4 regions of the Thalassospira sp. SM2505 genome follow, and region 4 is predicted to be linked to each of the others. Evidence: predicted binding sites of a transcription regulator. Region 4 holds the regulator's gene; each other region holds the start of a gene.
What was found. The regulator PhoB, encoded in region 4, activates phosphate uptake and scavenging genes when phosphate is short. The targets are predictions, from matches to a motif close to TNTCATAAAACTGTCA.

Region 1: the regulator PhoB is predicted to act here: its motif matches at 4,894-4,909, upstream of ACTU44_RS14250 (choice-of-anchor I family protein).
Region 2: the regulator PhoB is predicted to act here: its motif matches at 5,117-5,132, upstream of phnF (phosphonate metabolism transcriptional regulator PhnF).
Region 3: the regulator PhoB is predicted to act here: its motif matches at 5,990-6,005, upstream of ACTU44_RS15860 (DUF2794 domain-containing protein).

The regions. Positions count from the first base shown of each region.
Region 1 is NZ_CM142731.1:3,021,319-3,028,887, reverse strand. Features, by position in the region: gene ACTU44_RS14280 (tyrosine phosphatase family protein) at 1-389, shown strand, start outside; gene ACTU44_RS14275 (PfkB family carbohydrate kinase) at 530-1,489, shown strand; gene pgi (glucose-6-phosphate isomerase) at 1,642-3,288, shown strand; gene ACTU44_RS14265 (DUF3253 domain-containing protein) at 3,292-3,588, opposite strand; gene ACTU44_RS14260 (DUF2256 domain-containing protein) at 3,573-3,767, opposite strand; gene ACTU44_RS14255 (NAD(P)/FAD-dependent oxidoreductase) at 3,792-4,799, opposite strand; gene ACTU44_RS14250 (choice-of-anchor I family protein) at 4,985-6,580, shown strand; gene ACTU44_RS14245 (response regulator) at 6,746-7,480, shown strand; gene ACTU44_RS14240 (sensor histidine kinase) at 7,490-7,569, shown strand, end outside.
Region 2 is NZ_CM142731.1:4,604,069-4,611,637, reverse strand. Features, by position in the region: gene ACTU44_RS21545 (alpha-D-ribose 1-methylphosphonate 5-triphosphate diphosphatase) at 1-330, opposite strand, end outside; gene phnL (phosphonate C-P lyase system protein PhnL) at 323-1,027, opposite strand; gene phnK (phosphonate C-P lyase system protein PhnK) at 1,041-1,823, opposite strand; gene ACTU44_RS21530 (alpha-D-ribose 1-methylphosphonate 5-phosphate C-P-lyase PhnJ) at 1,823-2,749, opposite strand; gene ACTU44_RS21525 (carbon-phosphorus lyase complex subunit) at 2,754-3,887, opposite strand; gene phnH (phosphonate C-P lyase system protein PhnH) at 3,890-4,498, opposite strand; gene phnG (phosphonate C-P lyase system protein PhnG) at 4,495-4,959, opposite strand; gene phnF (phosphonate metabolism transcriptional regulator PhnF) at 5,143-5,856, shown strand; gene ACTU44_RS21505 (trimeric intracellular cation channel family protein) at 5,961-6,596, opposite strand; gene ACTU44_RS21500 (LysR family transcriptional regulator) at 6,607-7,560, opposite strand.
Region 3 is NZ_CM142731.1:3,379,450-3,387,018, reverse strand. Features, by position in the region: gene ACTU44_RS15895 (NADH:flavin oxidoreductase/NADH oxidase) at 1-685, opposite strand, end outside; gene ACTU44_RS15890 (Hsp20/alpha crystallin family protein) at 992-1,495, shown strand; gene ACTU44_RS15885 (hypothetical protein) at 1,642-2,085, shown strand; gene ACTU44_RS15880 (hypothetical protein) at 2,152-2,928, opposite strand; gene ACTU44_RS15875 (PLP-dependent cysteine synthase family protein) at 3,078-4,190, opposite strand; gene fliN (flagellar motor switch protein FliN) at 4,416-4,718, shown strand; gene ACTU44_RS15865 (tetratricopeptide repeat protein) at 4,781-5,557, opposite strand; gene ACTU44_RS15860 (DUF2794 domain-containing protein) at 5,581-5,937, opposite strand; gene ACTU44_RS15855 (hypothetical protein) at 6,109-6,534, opposite strand; gene ACTU44_RS15850 (DUF2659 family protein) at 7,068-7,569, shown strand, end outside.
Region 4 is NZ_CM142731.1:956,363-963,931, reverse strand. Features, by position in the region: gene folB (dihydroneopterin aldolase) at 424-864, opposite strand; gene ACTU44_RS04295 (SDR family oxidoreductase) at 953-1,723, opposite strand; gene ACTU44_RS04290 (calcium/sodium antiporter) at 1,773-2,735, opposite strand; gene ACTU44_RS04285 (cation:proton antiporter domain-containing protein) at 3,034-4,983, shown strand; gene phoB (phosphate regulon transcriptional regulator PhoB) at 5,065-5,763, opposite strand; gene phoU (phosphate signaling complex protein PhoU) at 5,781-6,503, opposite strand; gene pstB (phosphate ABC transporter ATP-binding protein PstB) at 6,529-7,332, opposite strand; gene pstA (phosphate ABC transporter permease PstA) at 7,334-7,569, opposite strand, start outside.

The sequences.
Region 1 (7,569 bases), 2.1 Mb from region 4:
TCGAGGCCATTCTCGCCTTTGGCGAAGAACTGAAAGCCAGTCATCAGGACCGCCGGGATGGTCACTTGCTGGTGCATTGTCATATGGGTGTGTCGCGCTCAACCGCAGCCATGATTGCCCTGATGGCACAGGTCGAACCCGACCGGGATGAAGACAGCATATTCACCACCATTCGCGAGATGCGGCCGATCGCATGGCCAAATTCGGTGATGATTGCCTTTGCCGACGAAATGCTGGGTCGTGAAGGGCGCCTTACCGCGGCCCTTCAGCGTCACTATGCCATTCAGCTTGAACGGGATGACATGTTTGAACGTTGGATGACCGAGCTGGAACGTGTGCGCGAAATCGAATTCGGTCGGGCACTGTCCAAACAAAAGGCATCGGTTTAAGGACGCGATGCTGATCGGCCAGATTTTAATTTGCACGCCAAATTGAATCGATTTAAAAAGCCTTCGGTCCCACAGATCGCAACATTGAATTTGATAACGGGCCTGCGTGAATGCGCAGGCAATCCGAACGGAGAAACGTCATGACAGCCAAAGCTGTTTGTCTTGGGGAACTGCTGATTGATTTTGTTCCGACTGTGACCGGTACCGGCCTTGCCGATGCGCCTGCCTTTGCCAAGGCCGCAGGGGGCGCACCGGGAAATGCGGCTGTGGGATTGAAGCGTCTGGGGATTGATACCGGATTTATCGGCAAGCTTGGCGATGATGCCTTTGGGCATTTCCTTGTGGATACGCTTAAGGCCGATGATGTTGATACATCGGGCATTGTCCTGACAAAGGAAGCGCTTACCGGGCTTGCATTCGTATCATTGCGTGCTGACGGTGAACGGGAGTTTTCATTTTATCGCAGCCCGTCTGCCGACATGCTGCTGTGTCCGGCCGATCTTGATCAGGACATGCTGACATCCACCGATCTGTTCCATTACGGAACCCTTTGCATGATCGATGATGATCCGCGTGCCGCCACCCTTGAAGCCATCCGCATTGCGCGTGAAAACGGTGCGATCATTTCGTGTGATCCGAACCTTCGCCTGCCATTGTGGCCGAGCGAGCAAAAGGCGCGCGAAATCCTGCGTCTTGCCATCAGTCAGGCTGATGTCGTCAAGATGTCGGACGAGGAAATCATCTTTGTGTCGGGCAAGGAAGACCTTGAAGACGGCATCAAGGACCTTTGGTGTGATCAGTGGCGTGCCCTGATTGTGACCTATGGCCCTAAGGGATCGCGCTTTATTACCCCGAAATTTGATGGCTTTGTGCCGTCCTTTGAAGTGACGGCGGTTGATGCCACCGGGGCTGGCGACGGCTGCACGGCGGGTTTCCTGTCGCGGTTGCTTAAGGACCCGGAACTTCTGAACTCGGAAGAAAAACTGATCTCGGCATGCCGTTTTGCCAATGCGGTGGGGGCGATCACCGCAACCAAGCGCGGTGCGATTAATGCGCTTCCGACCGAAAAGGAAGTCGAAGACTTTCTTTCAGCGCGTTGAGACGCTAGGAATAGGGATGTCGTGGTGACAGCATAATCTTGCCACGACATTCTGCAAACTGTCCCACACATGGTTTGAACAAGATGCTAGTCTGCGTGATCGCGACGGCACTGTTTTGGTGTGTAACGAGTTGAACAAGCCCGAGGGTGGTGATGTCCGCTGATAAACTGACTGCAAGCTGGGAAGAACTGGATCAACTGGGTGCTGAGGTTTCCGGGAAACTGAACCTGCGCCGCGCATTTGCTGATGATCCGGCACGGTTTGAACGCTATGGCGCGGCCCTGAATGACCTGTTTGTCGACTATTCCAAAAACCTGATCACCGATGACGTGATGGCCGCCCTTGGCCGGTTGGCAAAGGCGGCCAATGTTGAAGAATGGCGCGACCGGATGTTTGCCGGTGACAAGATCAATGTCACCGAAAACCGCGCAGTCCTGCACACCGCCCTTCGTAATCTGGATGGCGGCGCGATTGAGGTTGACGGCGAAGACGTCATGCCAGCCGTCAAGGAAGTGCTGGCAAGGCTTAAGGCATTTGCGGCACGCGTGCATTCCGGCGCATGGAAAGGCCATACCGGCAAGAAAATCACCGATGTCGTCAATATCGGGATTGGTGGTTCCGATCTTGGCCCGGTGATGGTCAACGAGGCCCTGCGCCCGTTCCATATTGATGGCATTCGCTGCCACTTCGTTTCGAACGTTGATGGCGCGCACATTGTTGATACGCTCAAAGACCTGAACGCGGAAACCACACTTTTCATCATTGCGTCGAAGACCTTCACGACGGACGAGACGCTCACCAATGCCTATTCGGCCCGTGACTGGCTGATCAAGGCACTTGGTGATGAAAGTGCCGTTGCCAAGCATTTCGTCGCGGTTTCAACCGCCCTTGATAAGGTTGCGGCATTTGGCATTGATACCGACAATGCGTTTGGCTTCTGGGATTGGGTCGGCGGGCGCTACAGCCTGTGGTCGGCGATTGGTTTGCCGATCATTCTCGCGGTCGGCTATGACAAGTTCGAAGAACTGCTGCGCGGTGCGCAGTCGATGGATAACCATTTCAAAACCGCACCGGTTGAAACCAACATTCCGATGATCCTTGCCTTGATCGGGGTGTGGTATCGCAATGTTCTGGGCGCATCCAGCCAGGCAATCCTGCCCTATGATCAGCATCTTTCTCGCCTGCCAGCCTATTTGCAGCAGGCGGATATGGAAAGTAACGGCAAGTCGGTGACCCGTGATGGCAAGGCGATTGCCTATGAAACCGGGCCGATCATCTGGGGTGAACCAGGTACGAACGGGCAGCATGCATTCTATCAACTGATCCATCAGGGCACCGAACTGATCCCGGTTGATTTCATTGTTGCGGCCAATGCGCTGCATCCGCTGACCAACCATCACGACAAGCTGGTATCGAACTGCCTTGCGCAGGCCGAGGCGCTTATGCGTGGCAAGACCGAGGATGAAGTGCGTGCCGAGCTTGCCGGTAGCGATCTTTCACCCGCCGAGATTGATGTTCTAGCCCCGCAAAAGGTCTTTGCCGGGAACAAGCCGAGCACCATGATCCTCTATAAACAGCTTGATCCGTTCACCCTTGGACGACTGGTTGCGATGTATGAACATAAAATCTTTGTTCAGGGCATCATCTGGAACGTCAATTCCTATGACCAGTGGGGGGTTGAGCTTGGCAAACAGCTTGCCAAGGAACTGCTTCCGATGGTCGAGGGCAGGGAAGACGCCGGATCGCGGGATGCATCGACCGCAGGCCTGATTAAACGGCTGCATGGTCTGCGCGGCTAGGCTCTAGTCTTCATTGACGGGAATGAGACGCAAACGATAAGCACCAGAAGGGCGGTTTTGGCCATGGCTGACACCGCCCTTGTTATATTCAAGAAGGCCTTCGGCACAAAGCTGTTCGGCAACCTGATGAACACGTGGCATCAGATCACGCCAATAGCTTCCAAATGTCATGGCAACTTCAGACGGACAGAAGGTACTTTCCGCACCGCGTTCGGTTGCCAGACTGACAAGTCGCTGGCGCAAGATGGCATAGGTCGGAAGATCTTCGTCAGTTTGATCAAGCATCATGACAGGCTGCATTGTTTGTCCCGAGATGTGGGTATATTCCGGTTCTGTCGGCAGCGATCAGAGCAATAGCGCACCTCGTCCCAGCAATCCTTCCATTTGCGCCGCCATGAAAACGGACGGCTACAGGTGACACAGATTTTCTCGGGCAGATGTGATTTTCCGTGAAATTTGCCATTGGCGTTACGCGGCATGATTTTTCACCCGATATCGCAAGATCAGCCGATCAGGGTTTCGATCATGGCATGTGCGGCGGACTGGCCGCTGCGCCATGCTGCTTCGACCCGTGCGCCAAGGCACCAGTCGCCCGCTGCAATGACGCGCCCATTCATACCGTTCAGATGGCTTGATCCCAACGGTGTTTCGGTGCGTGCATAGCGCCAGCGATGGGCCTGAACACTGTGCAGATCAGGCAGTTTCACCCCGCTGACGTCACGAAGGGCGCCAAGAAGCTTTTCGATTACACGTTCCTGGTCATCTTCAAGGTGATCACGCGACCAATGTGGTGAGGCATGCAAAACCCAGGGATCAGGACAGCGACGATGGAACAGATGATCCGACTGTTTGCTGCGGGCGGCCCAGCTGATCGCGGGGGACGGATGAAGCATTGCGTCAAAAGCGGTGGGAAGTGGCGTTTCAAACGCCGCCATCACCGCCCAGCATGGTGCCATGACAACATCACCAATCGGATAATAGCGTTGTGACAATGGTTGCAACAATTGGGCGGTTTGCGGGGCAGGGGCGGTAACGATCACGCCGTCAAACGGACCGAATTTCCCATCCAGATCATCATGAAGGGCAAAGCTGCGTGTGTTGAGCTGTTCGATCCGGGTGATCTGGTGCTGTTTGAGAATTTCAAAGGGTTCGACCAGCGGGCCGATCAGCTTGTTCATCTGCGGTGCGCCCTGATACCAGTGATCAAGGGCAAGGTTGCCAAGCTGCTGCGGGCTGGTTTCCTGTCCATGATGAAGGTTCGGTTTCCAGTTTTGTGCAGCGTTGAATGATTTTGCCTGTTCAAGATAGGCCGCAAAACCGGGATGGCGGGCCGTGACATATTGTGCGCCATGATTGAAATGACCGAACTCGGTCCGGCGTGATGCCAGCCGTCCACCAAGGCCCCGGCTTTTTTCAAACACCGTCACGTTCATACCGGTTTTGTGCAGCGTGCTGGCAGCCTTGAGCCCGGCCATGCCTGCACCGATGATGGCGATCCTGATCGAAGTCATGTGGCGATCCCGAAAAGTTGGTTCTGCGACAATTCAAAGGCTTGTCTTCTGATACGGATCGAAAACGCGTTTGGAGCAGTCTGTGCCACAAGATATTTATGAAACTGTCACCGCCTGGTCATTAAACGGTTACAACAAATCAGCAGGTTGTCAGCTTTGACGAACCATTTACCAAGGGGGGAATTATGCGTTCATCACTGTTGGCAACTGCTGCCGTTTCCGTGCTTCTGAGTGCCTGTGCCGGTACCGCTGAAAACCATTCAATGATGGCAAATACGGTTGCCAATGCAGGTGCGCATCCATTGACAATCGTGCCGATGGGTGAATATCGCACCGGTATGCTTGATGAAAGCGCGGCTGAAATTCCGGCATTTGACCCGGTGTCAAAGCGCATCTTTGTGGTGAATGGTGCCGACAAAACCGTTGATATCCTTGATATGTCAAACCCCGACAAGCTTGTGAAGCTTGGAGCGTTGGAGCTTGCAACCTGGGGCAAGGCCGCCAACAGTGTGGCGGTTAAAAACGGTGTTGTGGCCGTTGCCGTTGAAAACACCGACAAGCAGGCCCCAGGGCAGGCCGTGTTTTTTGACTCTGATGGCAATTTCATCTCGGCTGTGACCGTCGGCGCGCTTCCCGACATGATCAAGTTTTCACCGGACGGGAAATATGTTCTTGTCGCCAACGAGGGTGAACCGAACGACGCTTTCACCAATGATCCGGAAGGCAGCGTTTCCATCATCCCGATCGCGGGTGGTGTCGAAGGTCTTTCGGATGCGGATGTTCGGACGGTTGATTTCAAATTCCTCAATGACGGCGAACTGCCCTATGGCATGCGCATGTCCAACCCGGGAACCTCAAGCGTCGCGCAGGATGTCGAGCCGGAATATATAGCCGTGACCAACGACAGCAAGACCGCCTATGTTTCGCTTCAGGAAAACAATGCGGTTGCGATCATCGATATCGAAACGGCAACGGTCACCCGTGTTGCCGGTCTTGGTTTCAAGGATCATTCGGTTCATGCCTTTGATGCCAGCGACAAGGACGGCAAGATCAATATTCGCACCTGGCCGGTAATGGGCATGTATATGCCTGATACCATTGATGCGATTGAAATCGGAGGCAAGGAATGGGTCCTGATCGCCAACGAGGGTGATTCACGTGACTATGACGGTTACAGCGAAGAAACCCGTGTCGGCAAACTAACCCTTGATCCGGTCAGGTTCCCGACGGCAAGCACCCTGCAGAAAGACGAAAATCTTGGTCGCCTGAAAACGACGACTGCACAGGGTGATATTGATGGCGACGGTGATGTCGATGTTATCTACAGCTATGGCGCACGGTCATTCTCGGTTCTGAATGCAGATGGCGAGATGGTCTTTGACAGCGGTGATGCGTTTGAACAGCTGCTGGCATCGAAATATGCCAATGTCTTTAACGCGTCGGACACCGAAAATTACAGCCGTGACAACCGTTCCGATGACAAGGGCCCCGAGCCCGAAGGCATCGCCGCAGGTTACGTCAACGGCACGCCATACGCGTTTATCGGTCTGGAACGTCAGGGCGGCTTCATGGTCTATGACCTGACCAATCCGGCCAACCCGCAATTTGTCACCTATCACAGTGATCGTCGTTTCTCGGGCAGCCCGGAGGCTGATACCGCAGGTGAACTTGCCCCTGAAGGCATGCAATTCATCGATGCCAAGGACAGCCCGACTGGCAATGCGATGCTGGTTGTTGCATCTGAAGTTTCGGGCAGTACCAAGGTCTATGATCTGAAATAAATGCCGATCGCAGCGACTGGATTGACATTGGAGAAGCCGGGTTTTGCCCGGCTTTTTCTTTTATGACCAAGTCATGGTAAAATGTTTCAATCCGAAGGCAATATGGACTAAACTCCGCGCACGGTCAGGAACATGATCGACTGATAAATAGGGGAGTTCGGGACTCTGACTACGCGACGTGAACCTCATATTCTGGTTGTCGATGATGATCAGGAAATCCAGAAGCTTTTGAAGAAATTCCTGCTGCAGCACGGTTTTCGCATCACGACCGTTTCGGACGGTAATGAAATGCATCGTGCCTTGCGCGACTGGAAGATCGATCTTGTCATTCTTGATATCATGCTTCCGGGCGAGGACGGATTTGCGCTATGCCGCGATGTAAGGCGGACATCCAAAGTCCCGATTGTCATGTTGACTGCAGTTGGCGAGGATACCGACCGTATCCTTGGGCTTGAACTGGGGGCGGATGATTATCTGACCAAACCGTTCAATCCGCGTGAATTGCTCGCACGTATTCGTGCGGTTTTCAGGCGGTTTGAAACCGGTGCAGTGGGGCCGACCGACAATGAAGTTGCCCCGACCAAGAAGATCATTTTTGGCGAATGGACGCTTGATATCGGATCACGTGAATTGCGTGATGCCGACAATGTCGCGGTACATCTTTCGACCGGTGAGTTTTCGCTGCTTCTGGCTTTGGTCAAAAACAACAAGCGCGCTTTGTCGCGTGAGCAACTGGTTGATATCGTCCGGGGTCAAAGTTCGCTTCCATTTGATCGCAGCATCGATATCCAGATCAGCCGCCTGCGCCGCAAGATCGAAAAGGATGCCAAGAACCCCAAGCTGATCAAAACCGTTCGGGGCATCGGTTATCAGTTCTGCGCTGACACCCAGATGCTTTAGGGCAGCGTAATGGCGGACATGTTCGCAGAGTTCAGCAATTATCTCAGGCGCTACAAGCCCCGCACATTGGGCGGCCGCATCTTTTTGCT
Region 2 (7,569 bases), 1.0 Mb from region 4:
ACGTTCTGAACCGTCGGTCACATCGCCAACCGAAATCGCATCAAAAACCGTGGTGATCCCGGCACTGGCAACCTGATTGTCGTGGGCGATAACGGCCGCTGTGGCCGGCCAGCGGGTTTTCGGGCGCGGGGTCAGATGCTTCTCAAGGTTGTCGGTATGAAGTTCGACCAGGCCGGGCATCAGGTAATCGCCATCCATGTTTTCGGCACCCGGAATGTTTGATGGCCGATCAGACACATCAACAATCATTCCGTCCTTTATCTGGATGGCACCATCAATGACCTCATTTGCCAGAACGAGTTTGGCATTGGTAAAAATCTGTTCAGTCATTGGCCCCAACTTTAAACGAAGTCACATCAAACGATCCGGTGCAGACCGCATCGCGGGTTTCATGGTCATGGAAGATACCGGCAATTGCGGCGCCGCGTCCCTTGGCTTCTTCAATCAACGCCAAAACAGTGGCACGATTTTGGGCGTCAAGCGATGCGGTCGGTTCATCAAGCAGCATGACCGGATAATCGGCAATAAAGCCGCGCGCAATATTCACGCGTTGTTGCTCGCCCCCGGAAAAGGTCAGCGGTGAAAGCTGCCACAGGCGTTCAGGAATACGAAGCCGGGTCAAAAGATCGCGCGCCTTGTCCATCGCAATCTCGCGGGCGGTGCCCAGTGCAACAAGCGGTTCGGCGACGATTTCAAGGGTCGGAACACGCGGGATCACGCGCAGGAACTGGCTGACATAACCCATCGTGCGTTTACGCACCTCAAGGATCGAATGCGGGCTGGCCGTGGTGATGTCCAGCCAGTCACCATCATGGAACACCTTGATGGACCCTTCTGAACATGTGTAATTGGCATAAAGCATGCGCATAAAGGTACTTTTCCCCGAACCCGATTCACCGGTCAGCGCAATGCATTCTCCGGCTGACAGGGTGAATTCCACACCTTGAAAAACCGGAATGGTCACGCTGCCCTGGGTATGGAGCGTAAAGCTTTTGCCAACGTTTTGAGCATGAAGCATTTCAGACATTTTCTCGCCCCGGTCAGTTCTGAAGAATGGAAGAAACAAGCAACTGCGTATAGGGATGCTGCGGGTCATCAAGAACCTGATCGGTCAGACCATGTTCAATCACCTTGCCCTGCTGCATTACCATCAGCCGGTGCGAAAGAAGCCTCGCAACTGCCAGATCATGGGTGACGATAATCACCGCAAGATTAAGGTCGTGAACCAGCCCGCGCAGCAGATCGAGCAATCTGGCCTGAACAGAGACATCAAGGCCACCCGTGGGTTCGTCCATGAAGACGAGACGCGGGCTGGTTACGAGGTTACGGGCAATTTGCAGACGTTGCTGCATGCCGCCCGAAAAGGTTGATGGCAGATCATCAAGGCGCTCGGATGCAATTTCGACCTTGCCAAGCCAGCTGTCGGCGTTGCTGCGGATATTGGCGTAATGACGATCCCCGATTGCCATCAGGCGTTCGCCAATATTGGCCCCGGCACTGACATTCATGCGCAACCCGTCACGCGGGTTCTGGTGAACAAATGCCCAGTCGGTGCGCATCAACAGACGACGCTGGGCTTCGGACATCTGGTAAACATCGCGCACGCCATCAATGCGGGTGTGGTATTCCACTGTCCCCTTGGTTGGTTCCTGCTGGGCGGAAATGCTGCGCAGCAAAGTGGATTTTCCCGAACCGGATTCCCCCACAATGCCAAGTACTTCACCGGGGCGCAGTTCAAAGCTGACATCCTTGCAACCAACCCGGTCGCCATACATCATGGTCAGGTTGTTAACGCGCAAAAGCGGATCAGTCATCTGGGTCATTATTCTGCTGCCTTTTCGCGTGATGCATTGCCAAGAGGTTGGTCGTGATGTTGCGGGCCGCGATGGCCTGCTTCCTGTCGCTCGGCACAGTAATCGGTGTCCGAACAGACAAACATCCGGTTGCCTTGATCATCGAGAATGACTTCATCAAGGTAACTGTCATGTGCACCACACATGCCGCATTCGTCTTTCCATGTCTGGACTTCGAACGGGTGGTCCTCGAAATCGAGGCTTTTGACCTTGGTGTAGGGCGGCAGGGCATAGATGCGTTTTTCGCGCCCGGCCCCAAACAGCTGAAGGGCCGCCATATTGTTCATTTTCGGATTATCGAACTTCGGCGTTGGTGATGGGTCCATCACATAGCGATCATCGACCATCACCGGATAGGCATAGGTGGTGGCGATGTGGCCATGGCGTGCAATATCTTCATAAAGTTTCACATGCATCAGGCCGTATTCTTCAAGCGCATGCATCTTGCGTGTTTCGGTTTCGCGCGGTTCAAGGAAACGAAGTGGCTCGGGGATCGGTACCTGATAGACAAGAACCTGATCTTCGCGCAGTTCCTTTTCCGGGATGCGGTGGCGGGTTTGAATGATCGATGCCTCGGCGGTCTTTTCGGTCGTCGCGACATTTGCCGTCTTGGCAAAGAACTGACGGATCGAAACTGCATTGGTGGTGTCATCCGCCCCCTGATCAATGACTTTAAGGGTATCATTCGGGCCAATGACGGCGGCGGTCACCTGCACGCCGCCCGTGCCCCAGCCATAAGGCATCGGCATTTCACGACCGGCAAACGGAACCTGATAGCCCGGAATTGCGACGGCCTTAAGAAGGGCACGCCGGATCATCCGTTTGGTTTGTTCATCAAGATAGGCGAAATTATAGGCCGTTGCCCCATCCGCCGGATTATTCGCAAGTTGTTCCATGGAATTACTCCGCGGCTTCGGGTTGGGATTTCGCTTCATCGGCTTCAAGCTTGGCCAGTCTTTCTTCGACTTCGGCCCGCATGCGACGGACAAGTTCAAGTTCGCCCTGAAAATCGACGTAATGCGGCAGCTTGATATGTTCGACAAAGCCGGTCGACTGGACATTGTCGCTGTGTTCCATGACGAACTCGCTGTCCTGTGCCGGGCCCATGATCTGTTCGCCCATTTCATCGGCGCGCATGGCGCGATCAACCAGCGCCATGGAAATCGCCTTGCGCTCGTTCTGGCCAAAGACAAGGCCATAGCCACGGGTAAATTGCGGAAGCTTCGTCTTCGATCCCTTGAACTTGTTGACCGTTTCACATTCGGTCAGTTCGATATCGCCGATATCAATGGCAAAGCCGAGTTCTTCGGGCTCGATCTCAACCGATACGGTGCCATAGCGGATTTCACCGACAAAGGCGTGGCTGTTGGCATAGCCGCGCTGGGTTGAATAGCCAAGGGCAAGGACAAAGCCCTCATCGCCGCGGGTCAGGTTCTGCAAACGAAGGTCTCGACCAGCCGGGAACTTGATCGGTTCGCGCGTCAGGTCGGCGACCGGCGCGGTGTCATCGACCGGTACCGGTTCATCCTGAATAAGGCCTTCGTAATTCAGTATGTCATCCAGAACGCGCGGCATGTTTTCATCGACCGGATGTTCGCCACTTGGTGCATCAAGCGGGTCTTCACTATTTGCCATCAGGGTGAAATCGAGAAGGCGATGGGTATAGTCAAAGGTCGGGCCCAAAATCTGACCGCCCGGGAGGTCTTTGAACGTTGCCGAAATGCGGCGGGACACATCCATATCCGCGGTCCTGATCGGTTTGGAAAAGGCAAAGCGCGGCAATGTCGTGCGATAGGCGCGCATCAAAAAGATCGCCTCGATCAAATCACCGCGTCCCTGCTTGATGGCAAGGGCGGCCAGATCGCGGTCATAAAGCGATCCTTCGGCCATGACCCGGGTGACGGACAGCGACAATTGCTGTTCGATCTGATCGGTTTCGATCTCGGCAATTTTCTTGTCGCCACGGCGCTGTTCGGCAAGCAGCCGGTGGGCATTGTTGATGGCGCGTTCGCCACCTTTAACGGCAACATACATGGTTAAATGACCTCAATCCGGGTGGTGCGCGAAAGGGCGGCAATCTTGGTCGGGCTTGCGAAAATCACATCAACCCCGCACGGGAACATGTGATGGTTTTCCGCACGCCATGCGTGGAAGCTTGCGGGCAGTTTTTTGATATCAAGATCATGGCTGTCCTTGATCCCCGGTCCGGTCAGTTTCATGGCCGGGGCGTTGGAAATCTCATCAACCATCAGGATCAGGGTTGCCGATTGATCAGGATATTCAGCATTGCCAACCGAAAGGTGGGTGATGAAGGAAAGATCATCATCAATGCGGGCGACTGCGAAATCGGCCTTGGCTACGTCATCGCTGATCGGGCAACCGCAATGGAATTTCAGATGATCCGTTGCGGCCTTGGTCACGCAGGTTGGCGATAACCATATGGTGGTGTCCATATCGGCCATGGCAAGAAGGGTGGCGGTGGTGGTTGCATTCAGGCCATCGGGTGTCGCCACCGAAACGGGCACATCATAGATGCGCCCCGGACGGGACAGGGCATCTAGCAGAACACGAAAAACCGCATTGGAATCAAATGCGGCATGGTCAAAGCCCGGCAGCAGCTCGCTTGTCTGGGATTGCAGGGTCATTCGTCTTCTCCGCGGACAAGGGTAAAGAAATCAACTTTGGTGGCCGCGACCTTGCGCGCATGTTCGTGTTTGGCATTGGCCTGTGCGGCGGCAAGATCATCAATGAAATCGCAGGCCGATCCATCGCGCAGCATGATTGCATCAAACAGGGCGGCATATTGTGCCTGCAACCGGTCGCGGCCTTTGACATAGGAATGGCCGACAGTGCCGTCAGACAGGGTCACGGCACAGCGCGTGACAGTCATTTCACCCAGATTGAAGCGCTGTCCGGCACCGCCAGCACGACCGCGTACCATGACCATGCCGATTTGTGGTTCGCGCAAATGGGACCATTTCACGTCGCTATAGGTATCAGCCCATTTTGTTTCCAGCACCGTACGCGGCGTGCGGGCAAGAACCGACATCCAGCGCTGCCTTGCGGCAGTCACACCATCAACGGCCTTTGTCTGGGGGGGATTCAATGGATTGTGATCCTGGCCGGGCCCAGCGGTCTGGGCAGTTTGCGCCGTCATCTGTCTGATCCTTTTTCAAGCATGTCGACAAATTTAAAATTTGTCTAGACGTCTATACATATTCACGTTATAAGACGATTTATCGACTTTGGCAAAGGTCTTGCGGTGAAAGTTTTGTGAATGGGAAATGAGATGGATTGGGAGCCGGGGCTATCTATCTGGAAGCAAATTGAAAAACAGCTTCTTGCCGATATCGCGGAAGGTGTGTTTTCACCGGGGGACAAGATGCCGACCGAGATGGAACTTGTCCGTCGTTTCGGAGTGAATCGCCATACAGTGCGCCGGGCAATGGCGGCACTTGTCGATACCAATGTGGTCCGCGTTGAACAGGGGCGTGGTGCCTTCGTTCAGGAACAAATTCTTGATTATCCGTTGGGATCAAAAACCCGTTTCTCGCAAATTGTCTCGGGGCGTCATCGCCTGCCCGACAAACGACTGATCTCTTCAGAAGTCCTGAAGGCCAGTGTCACGGTCGCGCAGTTTCTTGATGTCAAACCGGGCACGCGCGTGATCGAGCTGTTTTCGGTATCGGAGGCCGATGGTGTGCCGCTTGCGGTGGCGACAAGCTACCTTCCGGCGGCGCGCTTTGACGGGATTGTCGAAATATTCGCCCAGACCAAATCCCTGACCGAGGCCCTGAAACGGTTCGGGATTGATGATTACAGCCGCAAGACGACCCGCATTTCTGCAACCTTGCCATCATCGCGTGTGGCAAGCCTGCTAAAACAGGCCAAGAACCGACCGGTTATCTCGACCGAAAGTGTCGATATCGATTCAGCCGGGGTGCCGATTGAATATGGTGTGACGGCCTTTTCGAGTGATCGCGTGCAATTGATTGTCGAATAATCGAGCCTTTCAGTCCCCGCCCGCAAGGTGCGGAAAATAAAAGTGAGTTAACTAACTATCTCCGGGGTACTAGATTCAGCGACCGTCGATAATACATATACGCGTCAATATTCCCGACCGGGACGGGCTTTATAGACCGGGAAGCTGAGCTTGAATTTGATGGCGCAGGCCCGCAGCATGAACGCACAGAAAAATGCGATGAAGGCAACGGGGCCGCGTGGCAAATCAAGAAGGGCTGTGCCCACGACATAGATGCTCGCGCCCAGAAGTGCGCAGCTGATATAGATTTCCGGACGCAAGATCAGCGGGATTTCGTTACAGACCACGTCGCGAACCATGCCGCCAAAGGTCGCGGAAATCATACCCAGAATGATCGCGACAAGTGGCGAAACCCCAAGGTTAAGCCCGATTGCTGCACCGGTGACACCAAACATGGCAAGACCCAGCGCATCAAGCCAGATCAGGGCGACATAACGTCGTTCAACAAGATGTGCAGTGAAATAGGTAAACACCGCAGCCCCGATGCATGTCACCACCCAGGCCGGATCGCGGATCCAGAAAACCGGCGTTGCCCCGGTAATCACATCGCGTACCGTACCGCCCCCGATCCCTGTAAATGTCGCAATCAGAATGAAACCGACAACATCCATCTGACGTCGGGATGCTTCCAGCGCGCCGGTAATTGCAAAAACCGCAACCCCCGCCAATTCAAGCCAATAGATAATCTGGGTAATGGTCATGACGTCCTGTCTAGCTTGTCTGTTGCGGAAGCGGGCGTTTGGTCGGTGTGCGCAACTTGGCAGCAACCACGTCTTCAAGCTGGTTGCGCAGCCATCGATGCGACGGATCATGCTGATAGCGTTGATGCCAGCACATATAGATCGGCAGATCAATCGTACCGGCCCGAAGTGTTGATAAAGGAACTTGGCTGCGGGCAAAGTCGCGCAGGGCATGTTGCTTTAGCAGGCTTGGCAATGTTGCGATCATCTGACTGCCCCGCAGAAATTCGGCAATGGCCGTGAAATTCGGCACCCGCAATACGATGTTACGATCAATCCCCTGATTTTCAAGAAGATCATCGAATTCAAGTGTGCGGTTATTGCCATATCTGACGGTGATATGGCGCGCTGACAAATAGTCATCCTGACTGGTCGGGGCTTCGCGCATGTCAGGGTCATAAAAGACCATATAATGGTCGGTCAGAAGCCGTTTCTGAACAATATCGACACCTTCGGGCGGGCGCGGCGAAATCAGAAGATCACAGCGGTTTTCGCGCAACAAGGCGGGGCCCGGCAAAAGCGACGGCACCACGGTCATGCGAATGTCGGCAAGCTGGCCTTGCAAGCGTGAAAACAGGCTTGGCAGTAAAAGATCTCGCTGCAGATCATTTGCGGCAATCGTCAAAGTCATCTCGGCTGCTTCGGGATCGAAATCCGCCCCGCTGGCAAAGGCCTGCATCTGATCAAGAAGAAAGCGTGCCTGTTCGGCCAGGCTTTGGGCATGGGCCGTTGCAACAATTCCGCGCCCGGATTTGGTGAAAAGCGGGTCACGCATGATCCGGCGCAGCTTGGTCAGATTGTGACTGACTGCTGACTGGGTGACGCCAAGCCGCTCGGCGGCGGCTGTTACCGATCCTTCTTCAAGGACGGCAAGAAACAGTCGCAAAGCATGACCGTCCAGTTCCAAATGATCGAAATTACTCATGAGTTAGAT
Region 3 (7,569 bases), 2.2 Mb from region 4:
CCAGCGGGTAGTCGGTGCCGACTTCTGCGCGGATGGCGTCATAAATCTCAAGAACGATGCGCACGCGGTTTTCAAACGATCCGCCATATTCATCGTCACGCTTGTTCGAATGAGGGGACAGGAACTGATGGAGCAAATAGCCATGGGCAGCGTGGATTTCGATGGCATCAAAACCGATGCGGATCGAACGTTTTGCGCTTTCGACAAAGGCCTGCACGATTTCGGAAATGCGCGACTTTGAAAGGGCTTCGGGGATCGGGTCGCCCTCGCGGAACGGAACAGCTGACGGTGCGCAAACTTGCCAGCCATTGGCATGATCCGGTGACAGTGCATGTCCACCCAGCCAAGGTTTCTCGCACGATGCCTTGCGTCCGGCATGGGCCAGTTGAATGGCGACCGGCATGTCAGAGTGGCTGCGTACCGCAGAAATGGTTCTGGCAAGGGACGCTTCGGTTTCGTCATCCCACAGACCTACATCGCCATAGGTGATGCGACCTTCGGGTTCGACGGCAGTTGCTTCGATAATCAAAAGTCCTGCGCCCGACTGGGCAAGGTTGCCCAGATGCATCGGATGCCAGTCCGAGGTTTTGCCGTTTTCAGCTGAATACTGGCACATCGGCGCAATGATGACGCGGTTGTCCAGGGCAAGCTTGCCCAGTGATAATGGTGAGAAAAGGGTACTCATGGATCTTCCTTGTTAAGGAGGTCGGCCATAAGCCGACAAACAATGAGAAGAAGCTAATCCGGTCAGGGGATGAGTGCCAGTCTCTGATTTGATTTTTCGAAAAAAGTTCGTCCGGATAATGTGTTATTGGCCATTCAGGTCGGCGGAATGCAAAAAAAACAAAAAAAATGCATGACGCCACTTGCGGAAAAAATCCTGTGCTCTATCTCAAGTTTGCAAAGGGGCATGGTGCCCTGATACGCGTCAAGGTTGCAGCCTGGTCTGGACTGATGGCGCAAGAATACTCGTCTGTAATGGAGGGTACTAATGACTGGTCTTCAGACTCTTAATGGATCCGCACGTCGTCTTGCAACTGCACCGACCTATGGTGATCCTTTCTCGCTTCTTTCCCGTGATTTCGATCGTATGATTGGCTCGATCTTTGGTGATCGTGCAACTGCATCAAAGGCGGTTGCAGATGGTCAGGAAGCAGCTCAAACTCTGTTGAGCCCGCGTATCGATGTTCACGAAGCCGAAGATCATATCGAACTGTCTGCCGAACTTCCCGGCGTTGAGCAGGATGATGTGGATGTGTCGGTTCTCGACGGTGTTCTGACCATCACCGGTGAAAAGAAATCCACCCGTGAAACCAACGAAGGTGCCCGCGTTGTTGAACGCAGCTTTGGCAGCTTCAAGCGGTCATTCCGTCTGAATGATACCATTGATGTCGATAACATCACGGCGTCGTTCAAGAATGGTGTTCTGGTGCTTACTCTCCCCAAAGTAGCAGAACAAAAGCCCGAGCCTCGCAAGATTGCTGTGAACGGCTAGGACTTGTCTGTCTCTCCTCCCTGAGAAGCTTTCCCTGTCTTGCCTGACGGGCGGTATTTACCGCCCGTCTTTTTTTGTCTGGCTGCTCACATGCGATGAGGCTCCCCGTCTTCTGGTGCATCCGGATTATCAGAGGAGAAAGCCCGATGAGCAGTACGCTTGGCGATCTGGCCAATGATTATGCAGCCGCATACAAGGCCGATATCGCGTCCTTTCGAACTGAAACGCAAACCGAACAGCTTTGCGCCATTGCCACGCGCGTCGCACAAAGCTGCTCGGCCGTTGAAACCAGCAGCAAGCCTGTTTCAGTTGCGCAAAGCGAGATTTCCGGTGCGATCATCATCGGCGAGGCAACCGCGAAAAAGCTTGCCAAGGATGATGCCGCCTGGATTGCACGGCAGGCTGCTGTCAGTCAGACCGATCTGCGCAAGAAGGCCGAAGAACAGCAGGCGCGTGACCTGACCCTTCTGTCCAGTCTCAAGGAACTGTCGGAGAAGCTTGAAGGCACCGGCGCAACCGATAGCGGTTATGAGCAATCGGTCGAAGGATTTGAAGACACGCTTGCATCCGGCGCGCTGGTGGCTTCTTAACGCCGACGGCACATTCATTGAGGCCGGTCCCGTGCAGTGTTGTCGGGACCGGCCTTATTCTTGTCATTACGGGGTCGGCAGGGCGTTTTGGGTGTTGATCAGATTATTGGTATTCCACCAGTTCTCGATGCGATCAGCAAAGGCCTTGTTATCTGATGCAGCCCACTGGTTTTTCCTGAGTTCGAGATAGGTGAAGGTGCCACCGGCATCATATCCCTCGCCAGCCCAGTCGCGCCGTACCCGAATGGCCGCGACCACGTCCTTATAAGCGACATTAAGGACCGCAAGCTCGCGCGCATAAAGGTTCTGGCGTGCCATCTGGCGTTCGGTCGCGCCAAACCTGGCAGCATTGCCATAGACCCGTTGCTGGATGGAATAGGTGGGGCACCAGTATCCACGCAAACGCACGCAGTAAACCCATGTCTCGGCAGCAGGATCCGGCTGATCAGGAACCTTTGGCGGGAAGAGGGCACCGATTTCATGCGTACCTGACAGACACACGGCCGTATAATGCGCAAGATCCTGATCCGCCTTGCGATAAACAATGGCCGGGGTTGCGGGGGATGTCCCGCGCCGGGAAAAGCCGTGGCCGAAAATTTCATCGGGGGGGCGCGTATCCCCGCGCCATGCATAAAGGGCCCGGCTGCTTTGGGATGTGTTACGTTTCAGATCGGGTGGCACCCAAAGATAGTCGACATAGGCAAATACAGAACGTTCATTTGACAGCAAAGCCCAGAAATCATCTGCGCAATTTGTCCCGTAAACCTTTTGTGTCTGGCCAGAATTTTCGAGATCCACATTCTCGATATAAAGCTCGATACCGCCGATTTTCTCTGTTGTCATGTCATGCCTCGTTTAAATCACTCCGATGCATTCCGACGGTGAGACAATGAAGCTGTGAGAAACGGGTGAACCGGGTCTGGACAAAAGCAAAAGGCCGGGTCTGTGGTCAACCCGGCCTTAATTTGAATTCAGGAAACGGCTGGAGCCTGTCAGGCTTTGCGATACCCGGTCTTGTGATCCAGCGGCATGTCAAGAAGCCCGGTCGCATCAAACTGTTCAAGTGCTGATGTCCAGGGGGCGAGGTCGATATTCTGTGCCTTGATCCATTCCGGATTGTAATAGGTGTCGCAATAGCGATCCCCGCCATCACACAACAAGGTCACGACCGATCCGGTTTGCTCGGCCTTTTTCATTTCCGTGATCAGCGACAGGGTGGCAATGAGGTTGGTGCCGGTTGACCCGCCGCAGCGACGGCCAAGATGACGTTCAAGATAATGCAGGGCGGCAAAGCTTGCGGCATCGGGAATGCGATACATACGATCGACAACGGTCGGGTTGAAGCTTGGCTCGACACGGGGACGGCCAATGCCCTCGACGCGCGATCCCTTGGTGCCGGTCACCGAACAGTCGCCGGTTTCATAGGCATCATAAAAGACCGAGTTTTCCGGATCCGCCACGCAAAGCTCGCAGCCTTGCCCCAATGTCCGGCCATAACGGACATAGCGACCGATGGTCGATGATGTGCCGCCCGTGCCCGCACCGACGACAACCCAGCGCGGAACCGGATGGGGTTCACGTTTAAGCTGATCAAAGATGCTTTCGGCAATGTTGTTATTGCCGCGCCAGTCGGTTGCGCGCTCGGCATAGGTGAACTGGTCCATGTAATGGCCGTCAAGTTCGCGCGCCAGGCGTTGGGATTCTTCATAGATCTGACCGCTGTGATCTACCAGATGGCTTTCACCGCCATAAAATGCGATCTGGTCGATTTTCTGTTGCGAGGTCGATTTCGGCATGACGGCGATAAAACGCAGGCCAAGCAGGCGTGCGAAATAGGCCTCTGACACGGCGGTTGATCCGCTTGATGCCTCGATAACCGGCGTGTCCTTGGTGATCCAGCCGTTGCATAGGCCATAGAGAAACAGCGAGCGCGCCAGACGGTGCTTGAGACTGCCAGAAGGATGGGTCGACTCATCTTTAAGATACAAGCCAATCCCGTCAAGTTTCGGCAGATCAAGGCGGATCAGGTGGGTGTCTGCCGACCGGTTGAAATCAGCTTCGATCTTGCTGATGGCGTCAGCCACCCATTGGCGGTCATATGTCATTTAACATCCTGGCGTCAGGTTGGATCACATCATGGCGAACATGAAAATCGCGAATGGGCACTTGTGTAGGGGATTATAATACAAAAAACTACAGTGAAATTGTGTCGATACATTTTGGCGATCTGACAATTTTTAAGAGATTGGGCTTGCTAACACTTTTTTCAAAGCTAACCTTTATAATTCAAGGTTCCCGATTCCTTCGACCTGACCGGATGGCGCTAAATCATGGCTGTTGACGATAAAGACCCGTTTTCCAAGCGGCATGGTGCATCAGAAATTGGTGCGGCCTATGACGTGCCGGTGCGCGTTTCGACGGTGATTGGCAAAAGCCAGATTCAGGTCGCGCAATTGATGCGTCTGACCCGTGGTGCGGTTCTTGAACTTGACCGCCGGGTTGGGGAACCCGTTGATATCTATGTCAATAACCGGCTGGTTGCACGTGGCGAGCTGGTGGTGGTGGACGAAAATCTTGGTGTGACGATTACCGAAGTGGTCAAGACCGGCACAATCATCGAGACCCATCATTAGGCGTGATACTGCCAGACAGACAGGCACGGGATAGAAGTTTTAAGGCCGCATGATGCGGCCTTTTAATTTGGAATGAATCCTTCGGTCTGAAGACGTTTGTCGATGCGCGTGATTTCCTCAGGACGCAGGCGGGCTTCAAGTGCAGAGACCGCGGCCATCGGGTCCATCGGGGTTTCAAGGTTCAGGCCCGGTGGCAAGGTGATCGGGCCAAGTGTGGCGCGCCTTAGCCAGTAATACGCTTCTGCCTGGTTTTCTTCCTGTCCCCAGCCGCGTTCAAGCAGGGCGCCATACATGAACTGGGCGGCGTGATTGTCGGCCTTTGCGCCAAGTTCGAAATAGTGGGCCGCTTCAACAAAGTTCTGACGCACACCGCGCCCGTGGAAATATTGCGTGCCAGTCAGAAAGGCAGCATCCCCGTTTCCGGGATCAGCTTGCAGGGCGCGCTTGAAATATTCAGTGGCGCGGAACTGGTCATAATTCACGCCGTGCCCGTTGTAATACAAAAGCCCGATATAATAGATCGCACCGCTGTGATTGGCGCGCGCGGCCTTTTGAAACCATTTGACGGCTTCCGGATAATCGGGGCGTCCCATGTCTCCGCGATAGTTCAAAAGTCCCAGCGCATATTGTGCATAAGGGTCATCATTCAGGGCTGCGATTTCCCACTGCTGTCTGGCTTCGCTGAAGTCCCCGGACTGATAGGCGTAATAGCCGGTCTGATATTCGCGGCTCATTTTGCTGGCTTGGGCGGGGGTAGGTGTAAGGGCCAGCAAGAAGGCTGAGCTGATCAGGGCCGCAATTGTTGCGAGCCTGATGGCAGTCGAAACAGGGAGACGCACTTTTTTGTCCGCTTTTTTTGTAATCAGGAATTGTTTTTAAACAGCGGGACGACTTTACGCGCGCGCTTTTCGATGGCCTCGAGAACGTTGGTGATATCAGAACTTTGCTTGATCCGCTCGCCACTATGAAGTGCCAGATATTGTCCGGCATTCTTGTGTTCGCTGCCCAGCTTGATCACGGTGAAAAGCGGTGTTTCATGCGTGGAACGGAAAATCGAAAACATTGCCATACCGTCAAGATGGTCAATCGCGTAGTCGCGCCAGGCACCACTTGCAACCTGGCGGGAATAGGTATTCATGAGCCGCATCAGTTCGGACCGGTCAAAATGTACAAAGCTTTTGGCTTTGCGATATTTTGCCAAATCGAACAGTGTTCCCATGTCATTCTCCGACAATGTGATCGTCTGGTTGCCCTGACCTGAAAGCAGAACATGACAGCCATATGACACGGTAGCGCGGATTGACTTTCGTCTCAAGTTTCAATGGGCATGAACCGGTTCACAGCGCGTGTGACCGGTTTGAATATCCCAGAAAAATCAGGTGATTGGCTGTTAAAGGCTGCGTGATCTCGTCGGCGGCCAGTCAACGGTTTGTGCCCCGGTATTATAGGGGTCAGGCGTGCGATAGCAATTGACGGCTGCCAGCGTACGATAGCAATAAAGCGGGGTTTCGGGGACCGGATCCTTTTTGCAATAGGATTTGCCGTCAAGCTTGCGAATGGTTGAGCAATCCTGACCGGTCGAAAGCGACACCACATGGTCAATCAGGGTTTTGTCGGTATTGATGATACTGACAACGTCAAAGGCCAGATACCATTCCCCGCCTGTAAAGATGCTGGTTCCGGCAATGTCAGACATTGTGGTGCTGCAGCCAGAAACGCCGGTTCCCAACAATGTTGCAAACAGCCCGGCCAGAATACGTTGTCGAATGACACGCTTGGCATCATGCCGGCTATACACTTTCTGACGACGTTCCATGGTGTCTCCGTCCATCTACCGGGCAATTTTGACCGATAGCATTGTGAAATCTGTTCCCTTGACTGTTAACAAAGCAAGCCCCGTGCCGGATTTGTCGTCATCTGACCCTGTTCTTGTCATATGGGCAGGGTTAGGTTTGTTTTCAGTCGTTTTGGAGCTTTTCGCTGATCATTTTATGGTGCTGATGATGTGTGGAAAATCTTTCAAACCGGTTTAAATCCGCCTGATCGGTCCGCGGGAACAGGCAATTCTTTCCCTGCATCGGTAAATTTGCCCCGATTTTGCCCAAAATGCGGACTTAACTGCTGGATGAAAAAGTACGGAAACAAGCTTTGCACTGGCCAGATACAGGCCAGATAGCTGCTTCATACCGGCCATATAGCCGCAATCGGGCAAAATAATTGGCCGATTGCGGGGTTTGGCTTCGAGCAGACTTGACCCTGTACGTGCTGGCGCGTTAAATCCTTGCCAGAATTAATTCAGATAAGCGGGCAGGTTGCCCGCTTTATTGTGACCGGATTGGAGCCGTTTTCGTGGTTGATATTTTCCAGGAAGTCGAAGAAGACCTGAAGCGCGAACGCACAGAAGAACTGTGGCGCAAATACGGGAAATATGTCATCGGCACTGCTGCTGTGATTGTGTTGGGGGTTGCTGGTCGTGAAGGCTGGAAAACTTATGAACACACCACCAGCATCGAAAATGGCACCCGCCTTGCCAATGCTGTCGAACTGGCAAATGCAGGTGACGACAAACAGGATGCCGCGCTCGAGGCGCTTGATGCGATTATTGCCGACGGAAATGCCGGTTTTGTTGCCCTTGGTCATTTCCAGAAAGCCGCAGTTTACCTGCGTGCCGGTGCCGTTCCGTCCGCAGTAACCGAACTTGAAGCGATTGCTGGCAACTCCGAAATTGATGACGTTTACCGTGATCTTGCCGTGGTTCAAATTGCGATGAACAGCGCAAATGAAACCAATGCCAAGGACCTGATCACGCGTCTTCAACCGATCGCGGTTCCGGAAAACGCCTGGTACTATT
Region 4 (7,569 bases):
CACACAAATACATCCAAAGTTGTGACGGTCGTCACAATCAGGCCGGGCCTTGGAACATACCCCAAAAGATTAACATCGCAACAGCGCGACAGGGAATCGCCCCGGAAAAAAGATGTCCACCAAGACTGTGGATAACTATGTGGGTAATAGGGGGGCTACTTCCTGCACCCCTTGAGAGTCTTAACGTTCTATGAAGTGCCCAAATATTGAGCAAAACAACTAAGTTATTGATTTATTTCACTAAAATTACTGTCAACCTGAAATCATTCGGTAATAGAGTCGTAAAAATCGAATATTTTCCTTTGAATCCCGCTCCCCAGATGCTTGTGCATAAGGACAGATGCGATTCGCCCCAAGGGAATCACAGAGTCCCTTGTCCTTACCGTCTGAAAAAGTAAATTTTTTGCTGGAAATCGGCGTTAATTAGCGCGCGATATTGTGCCGTTCGATTTCGACCCCGACAGCCGCGACGTCTTCAAAAACATCGAGCTTTTCAACCCGAACGATCACCTTGCGCACCCGTGGATCAGCAAGACACATATCCGCAAGTTTTTCCCCAAGAGTTTCCACAAGGTTCACATGGCCATCCTGACAAATACGTCGGGTGCCAACCACCAGATCCTCGTAACTCAGTACGGTTGTAATATCGTCATTCTGAACGCCGTCGCCTTCAAGCACGGCCAGATCAAGATTGATCCGCACGCGTTGCGGGGCTTCCTTTTCGTGATCATAAACCCCGATCGAGGTATGGATCACCATATCGCGGACAAAGACACGGCGCAGGTTGCCTGCCCGGTCTGCATGGGGCAGATCGGCAAATGGCAATGTCGTAATCTTGGCATCCTGTTTCAGGCCTGCGGTCATATTCCGGTCTTCCTTGTGCTGCTTTCGGGCATGGAAACTGTGTCCACTCCCTGCCCGTCCGGCCGATATCGGGCATCCACACCAGATATCATTCTATTGGCTTGTCATCTTTGCCACTGGGCGCCCAATCAAGATGCTGCCCGCCGTCAAGGGCTAACATTTGCCCGGTGATGGCGGGCGCGGCAAGGAAAAATCGAACCGCATCGCAAATCTCTTGCGGGTTTGTCCCGACTTGAAGGGGGGTTTTCGCGCATTGCTGATCGAAAACTTCCTGTGTTTGCCGACGACTAGGCAATGCCGGACCCGGTCCGATGCCATTAACACGAATTTTTGGCGCAAGTGCCAGTGCAAGCGTCTGGGTCAAGGTCCAAAGCCCGGCCTTGGACAGTGTATAGGTCATGAAATGCGGGTTCAGGTTCCAGACCCGTTGATCAAGAATATTGATGATCGCGCCCTGTGCATCGTCGGGAAGACGCCTGGCAAATTCCTGCGACAGCACAAATGGCGCACGCAGGTTGGCCTCCATATGAAGGTCCCAGCTTTCACGGGTCGCACTGTGCACGTCATCATATTCAAAGGTTGATGCATTATTGATCAGGACACCAACCGAACCGAGTGACGCCTGTGCTTCACGGACAACGCGATGGGTATCTTCCTCGCGGCCAAGATCAGCAGAGATGACACAGGCACGTTGACCAAGGGCACGAATTTCATCGGCAAGGGTTTCGGCATCCTTGCGCGAGTGGTGACAATGCAGCGCCACATCATACCCGTCTTTGGCAAGATCAAGCGTCAGCGCACGCCCGATCCGTTTTGCCGCCCCCGTAATCAAAACCGTTTTGGGCATCTGTGCGCTCATGGCTGTGCTGATCCCTTTATCGTCCCGTCATATTGTTCAAACTGGTGACCTATGCCGCGACAAGCTGGAAGACATAGACCAGATAGGCAATCACAAATGCAACGCCGGTGATGCGCGAAATCTTGCGAAACGCATATGCAATCCCGATCAAACCAACCGTCACCGCCAGCATGATCCAGATATCGGAATTCAAGATTTGCTCGGGAACCGGGATTGGCGCAATCAGAGACACGCCGCCAATAATCACCAGAAGGTTCAAAAGGTTGGACCCCAGCACGTTACCAAGCGCCACATCCGAATGCCCGCGGAATGCCGCCACAACCGATGCCGCAAATTCGGGCAGAGACGTTCCGAATGCAACAAGCGTCAGGCCGATCACGGCTTCGGAAACGCCGAACTGACGCGCGACGGACACACCACCGTCGACAAGCCATTCCGCCCCGAACATCAGGGCAACAATACCGACAACCGTCGCAATGATCGGTTTGAGCCAACCAGTTGGAACCTCTCCGACTTCGTCAACTTCTTCTTCGTGCAGCTGGCTGGCATCGCTTGGCATGTTCTTGTCATGCTTGTAGGTGAAGTACCAGATCGCCACCAGAACGCAGAGCATCAAAGCCCCCGCCCAGCGATCAATGGCGCCAAACATGCAAAGACCAATAAACAGAACAGTCCCAAGCAGCATCGCCCCGCCATCGCGGACCACGGTTACCCGGCTTGCCGCCACGGGCTTGAGAACTGCCACCGCACCAAGAATGAGCAATATATTGGCAATATTGGACCCGACCACGTTGCCCATCGCAATGTCGGCCGTTCCCTTAAGCGACGCATTCAGTGACACGACAAATTCCGGTGCGGACGTTCCGGCTGCAACGATTGTCAGCCCCACAATCACTTTTGACACGCCCAGCAACAGGGCAAGACCAACCGCACCACGAACGATAAACTCACCGCCAACGGTCAGAAGGACAAGACCCGCAATGATCTGAATGTAGGGAATGAACTGTTCCAAGATACGTTTGCTCTTATTGACTGTCGTTTACATTGGCCCGGATCAGGCCCGCGGAACATGGCATTTGACATCACGAATAGCAAGTGATCTGGCCATGACAATTGTCACACAATTTACTCGCCCGGCCCGGCGCGCCCTAGAGAAAACCAGTCACTGCTGCCTTGAAGCAGATCAATCCGGTACGGGTTAATTGCCATTGAACCGGCAAATTTCCACAGGACTGTGTGTGCTATTTCAGTTATCCTGTTAATCTCGTTATTTTCAAATATTTATCTGCTTTGCCGGATTGATTCTGACCATGCATCACAGCGTCCTGTTCGAGCTGTTTCTGATCCTGACTGCGGCTGTGGTTGCCGTGCCTATTGCGCACCGCCTGCGCGCCAATTCGATCATCGGATTTCTGATTGGCGGCTTTTGTATCGGGCCGTTCGGTTTGGGTCTGATTACCGAACGCGAAGACATTTCGACCGTTGCCGAACTTGGTGTCGTGTTCCTGCTCTTCATGATCGGGCTTGAACTCTCACGCGAACGGTTGCGGGTCATTGGTGGCAGGTTTGCTGCCCTTGGCCTTTTTCAGATTCTGGTATCGATGGCAGCCATCATGGCTGTGCTGGCCCTGATTGATTTGCCGCTGGCTGCATCGCTTGTGATTGCAGGTGCGCTGGCTTTGTCCTCAACGGCAATCATCCTCAAACAGCTTTCTGATGACCGGCAATTAAATACGCGTTTTGGACGCGCAGCCCTGGCAATCCTTCTGGTACAGGATGTTGCGGTTGGTCCGTTCCTGATCATGGTTCAGGCGGCCGGTGATGCCGGAACAGAAACCAGCCCCTGGATCAGTATCCTTTCAGGCTTTGGCTCTGTCGCCTTGCTGCTGGTTGTCGGGCGGTATCTGTTGCCACGCCTCTTTCGCTATATCGCGTCTCTCAAGAACCCGGAACTGTTTGCGATTGGGACCCTGTTTGTCGTTCTCGCCGCCAGTACCCTGACCGAGCTTTCCGGGCTTTCAATGGCACTTGGTGCCTTTATCGCGGGCGTGATGCTCGCCGAAACGGAATTCCGTCATCAGATCGAAGCCGACATCGCGCCGTTTCGCGGTGTGTTCCTGTCGCTGTTTTTCATGTCGGTCGGCATGTCGGTCAATGCCAATGTCGTCTATGAGCAGTTTGGCAGCGTCATTTTGTGGCTGATCGGGCTGCTGATCATCAAGACGGCCGTTCTGTTTGTCCTGTCCCTTGCCATTCGGTTTGAACGCGGATCCGCACTTCGTGTTGCCATGAGCCTGGCGGCTGGTGGCGAGTTTGCCTTTGTGATGTTCTCTCTTGCAGCGCAAAACGGTGCGATCCCGCGTGATTTGGCGGCCATATTGATCCCGGTGGTCGCGATTTCCATGGCGCTTACCCCGACTTTGATTAACCTCGGGCACCGGATTGAAGAAAAGCTTCATCCCAAGGAAGACGACCAGCTTGGTCCGATTTCGGATGAAACAGACGGAATTCATCAACATGTTCTGGTGATTGGCAGCGGCCGTGTTGGTCGCGTTCTGGCGCGCCTTCTTAAAACCCGGAACATTCCCTTTATCGTTCTTGATAGCGACGCCCAACAGGTCTCACGGGGTCGTGCCGAGGGACTACCTGTCTTCTTTGCCGATGGATCACGCCCGGAAACATTCAGGGCAGCCCACACCGACGAGGCCCGCATAGCCGTTGTTGCCATGGGTAATCCGCATGCGACTGAAAAGACCGTTGCGCTTTTGCGGCAACATTATCCGCATCTGAAAATCTTTGCCCGTGCCCAGGACATCACCCATATCGGCCCCCTGTCACGTAGCGGTGCGGATGCGGCCATCCCGGAAGTACTTGAAACCGGCCTTCGGCTTTCGGATCACGTCTTGTCGGCCTGTGATGTACCACAGGAAGATATCGACGCCGAAATCGCCAAGTTCCGCCGTGCCGACATGCTGTTGATGAACGAACTGGCCCCACGGACCCAGCGGAAAAAGGTTCCTGAGGCCCCCGCGGCAGCAGAACCGGCATCAGTTGCGGAAACCAGCCCCAAAGCAGATGCCAGGTCGGAAAACAAACCCGAAACGGCATCACAGCCCCCGGCAAAGAAAACGGGAACGCGCAGGGTTGCCGCCAAGAAGACCCCGACGCGTAAAACACCGGTAAAGTCCGCAACGGCCAAGAAAACAACCTCGACAAGTTCAGGTCGGGTACGCAAGACAAAGCCCGAAAACGATCATTAAAGGCAAAACCCCCGCTGCCATTGGCAACGGGGGTTTTGTTTTTTCTGAAACCGGATAGATGATCTTTGCTGAGATCAGAGATCAGGCTGCGGTTTCTGAATCCAGCGCATAACCGGCGGCACGAACCGTACGAATGATATCGCGGGTGCCTTTGACATCATTGAGCGCCTTGCGCAGACGACGGATATGAACGTCAACCGTGCGGGTTTCAACATAAATATTCGGTCCCCAAACAGCATTCAAAAGCTGCTCGCGGGAGAACACACGCCCCGGATGCTCAAGGAAATAGCGCAGAAGACGGAACTCGGTCGGGCCAAGATGGATGGCCTTGCCGTTGCGGCTGACACGGTGTGCTGCGAGATCCATTTCGATATCGGAATAGACCAACTGCCCTTGTGGTTGCGCCGGACCGGACCGACGCAGCAGCGCACGAATACGGGCAAGCAACTCGCCAATTGCGAACGGCTTGGTGACATAGTCGTCAGCACCGGTATCAAGACCACGGATACGATCGCCTTCTTCGCCACGTGCGGTCACCATGATGACCGGCAAATCGCGGCTTTCGGGCTTGCGACGGATCTGGCGGCAGACTTCAATCCCCGACATCACCGGCAACATCCAGTCCAGAAGGACAAGATCGACATGCGTTTCCGCAAGGATTTTCAACGCTTCGTCACCGTCACCGGCTTCGACTACCTGCATCCCCTCACGTTCGAGGTTGTAGCGCAACATGGTTACGATTGCAGCTTCGTCCTCGACGATAAGAACCGTTGGGTCCATCTTCCTATGCTCCAGTGTCACTCATTCGGTTCGACGACAGCAAAGTTCGCTGCATCATTTTTTGGCCGGTCAATTGCCGGCAGGTCTTCGCCTTTGATCCGGTAATAGATCGTCTCGGCGATATTGGTTGCATGATCGCCAATACGTTCGATGTTCTTGGCGATGAAAAGCATGTGGGTCGATGCCGTGATGTTGCGCGGATCTTCCATCATGTAGGTCAGCAATTCGCGGAACAGCGAATTGTACATATCGTCGACTTCCTGATCGCGGGCCCAGACACGCTCGGCCTTTTCGGCATCGCCTTCGATATAGGCGTCCAGAACGTCCTTGATGATTTCCTGCGCCAGCTTGCCCATGTTCGGGATCACCTGAACCGGACGGATCGGCGGAATCTGGTTAAGAACCTGCGCGCGTTTGGCGATGTTTTTCGCCAGATCACCGATACGCTCCAGATCGTTTGACAGCTTGAGTGCGGTCACGACCTGACGCAGGTCATCTGCCATCGGCTGGCGCAAGGCCAGAAGACGCACGGCGAAATCCTGAACTTCCTGTTCGAGAATATCGATACGGTGATCCGACAGAATGACTTTTTCAGCCAGTTCGGAATCCCGTTTGACAATCGAACGGATCGCAGAGATCAGCTGACTTTCTGCAAGCCCGCCCATCTGCGAGATGATGTTGTTCAGACGGGTCAGTTCCTCGTCGAACGAACTTACGATATGTGTTTTGTCGTCAGCCATTTATGCGTGCTCCTCGTGTCGCTGCTTAACCGAAGCGACCGGTAATGTAACCCTTGGTGCGTTCGTCTTTCGGGTTGGTGAATATCTGATCTGTTTCACCAACCTCGACCAGCTTGCCAAGGTGGAAGAATGCGGTCCGCTGCGATACACGTGCAGCCTGCTGCATGGAGTGTGTCACGATCACGATGGTGTAGTTCGAACGCAGCTCGTCAATCAGCTCTTCGACCTTTGCCGTAGCAATCGGATCAAGTGCCGAGCACGGCTCATCCATCAGGATGACTTCCGGGCTGACCGCAACCGCACGCGCGATGCAAAGGCGTTGCTGCTGACCACCGGAAAGGCCGGTTGCCGGTGACTGCAGACGATCCTTGACTTCCTTGAGCAGACCCGCACGTTCAAGCGAGGTCATGACGATTTCGTCAAGTTCGTCACGCGAATTGACCAGACCATGGATACGCGGTCCATAAGCCACGTTGTCATAGATCGATTTCGGGAACGGGTTCGGCTTCTGGAACACCATCCCGATACGTGCACGCAGCTGAACAACGTCGATGCGCTTGTCATAGATGTCACGACCATCAAGGGTCACTTCACCATTGATGGTGACACCATCAATGGTGTCATTCATGCGGTTCATGCACCGCAGGAAGGTTGACTTGCCACAGCCCGACGGACCGATCAGCGCGGTGACCTGGCGTTCAACGATATCAAGATTGACGTCAAACAGGGCCTGGTTATCGCTATAGAAAAGATTAAGGTCACGTGCCGTCATTTTCGGGCTTGAGACCGACGGCTCTGCCGTCATTGCGCTCTGGGATACAGCAGCCATTTTACCACTTCCGTTCAAATTTTTTGCGCAGATACACAGCCAATCCATTCATCAGGATCAGGAAGGCCAGCAAAACCATAATCGCAGCCGAGGTTTTCTCGACAAAGGCACGTTCCGGGCTGTCTGCCCACAGATAGATCTGGACCGGCAGAACCGTCGCCGGATCAAGTGCACCACCCGGAATGTCGACGATAAACGCCACCATACCAATCATCAGAAGCGGTGCCGTTTCACCAA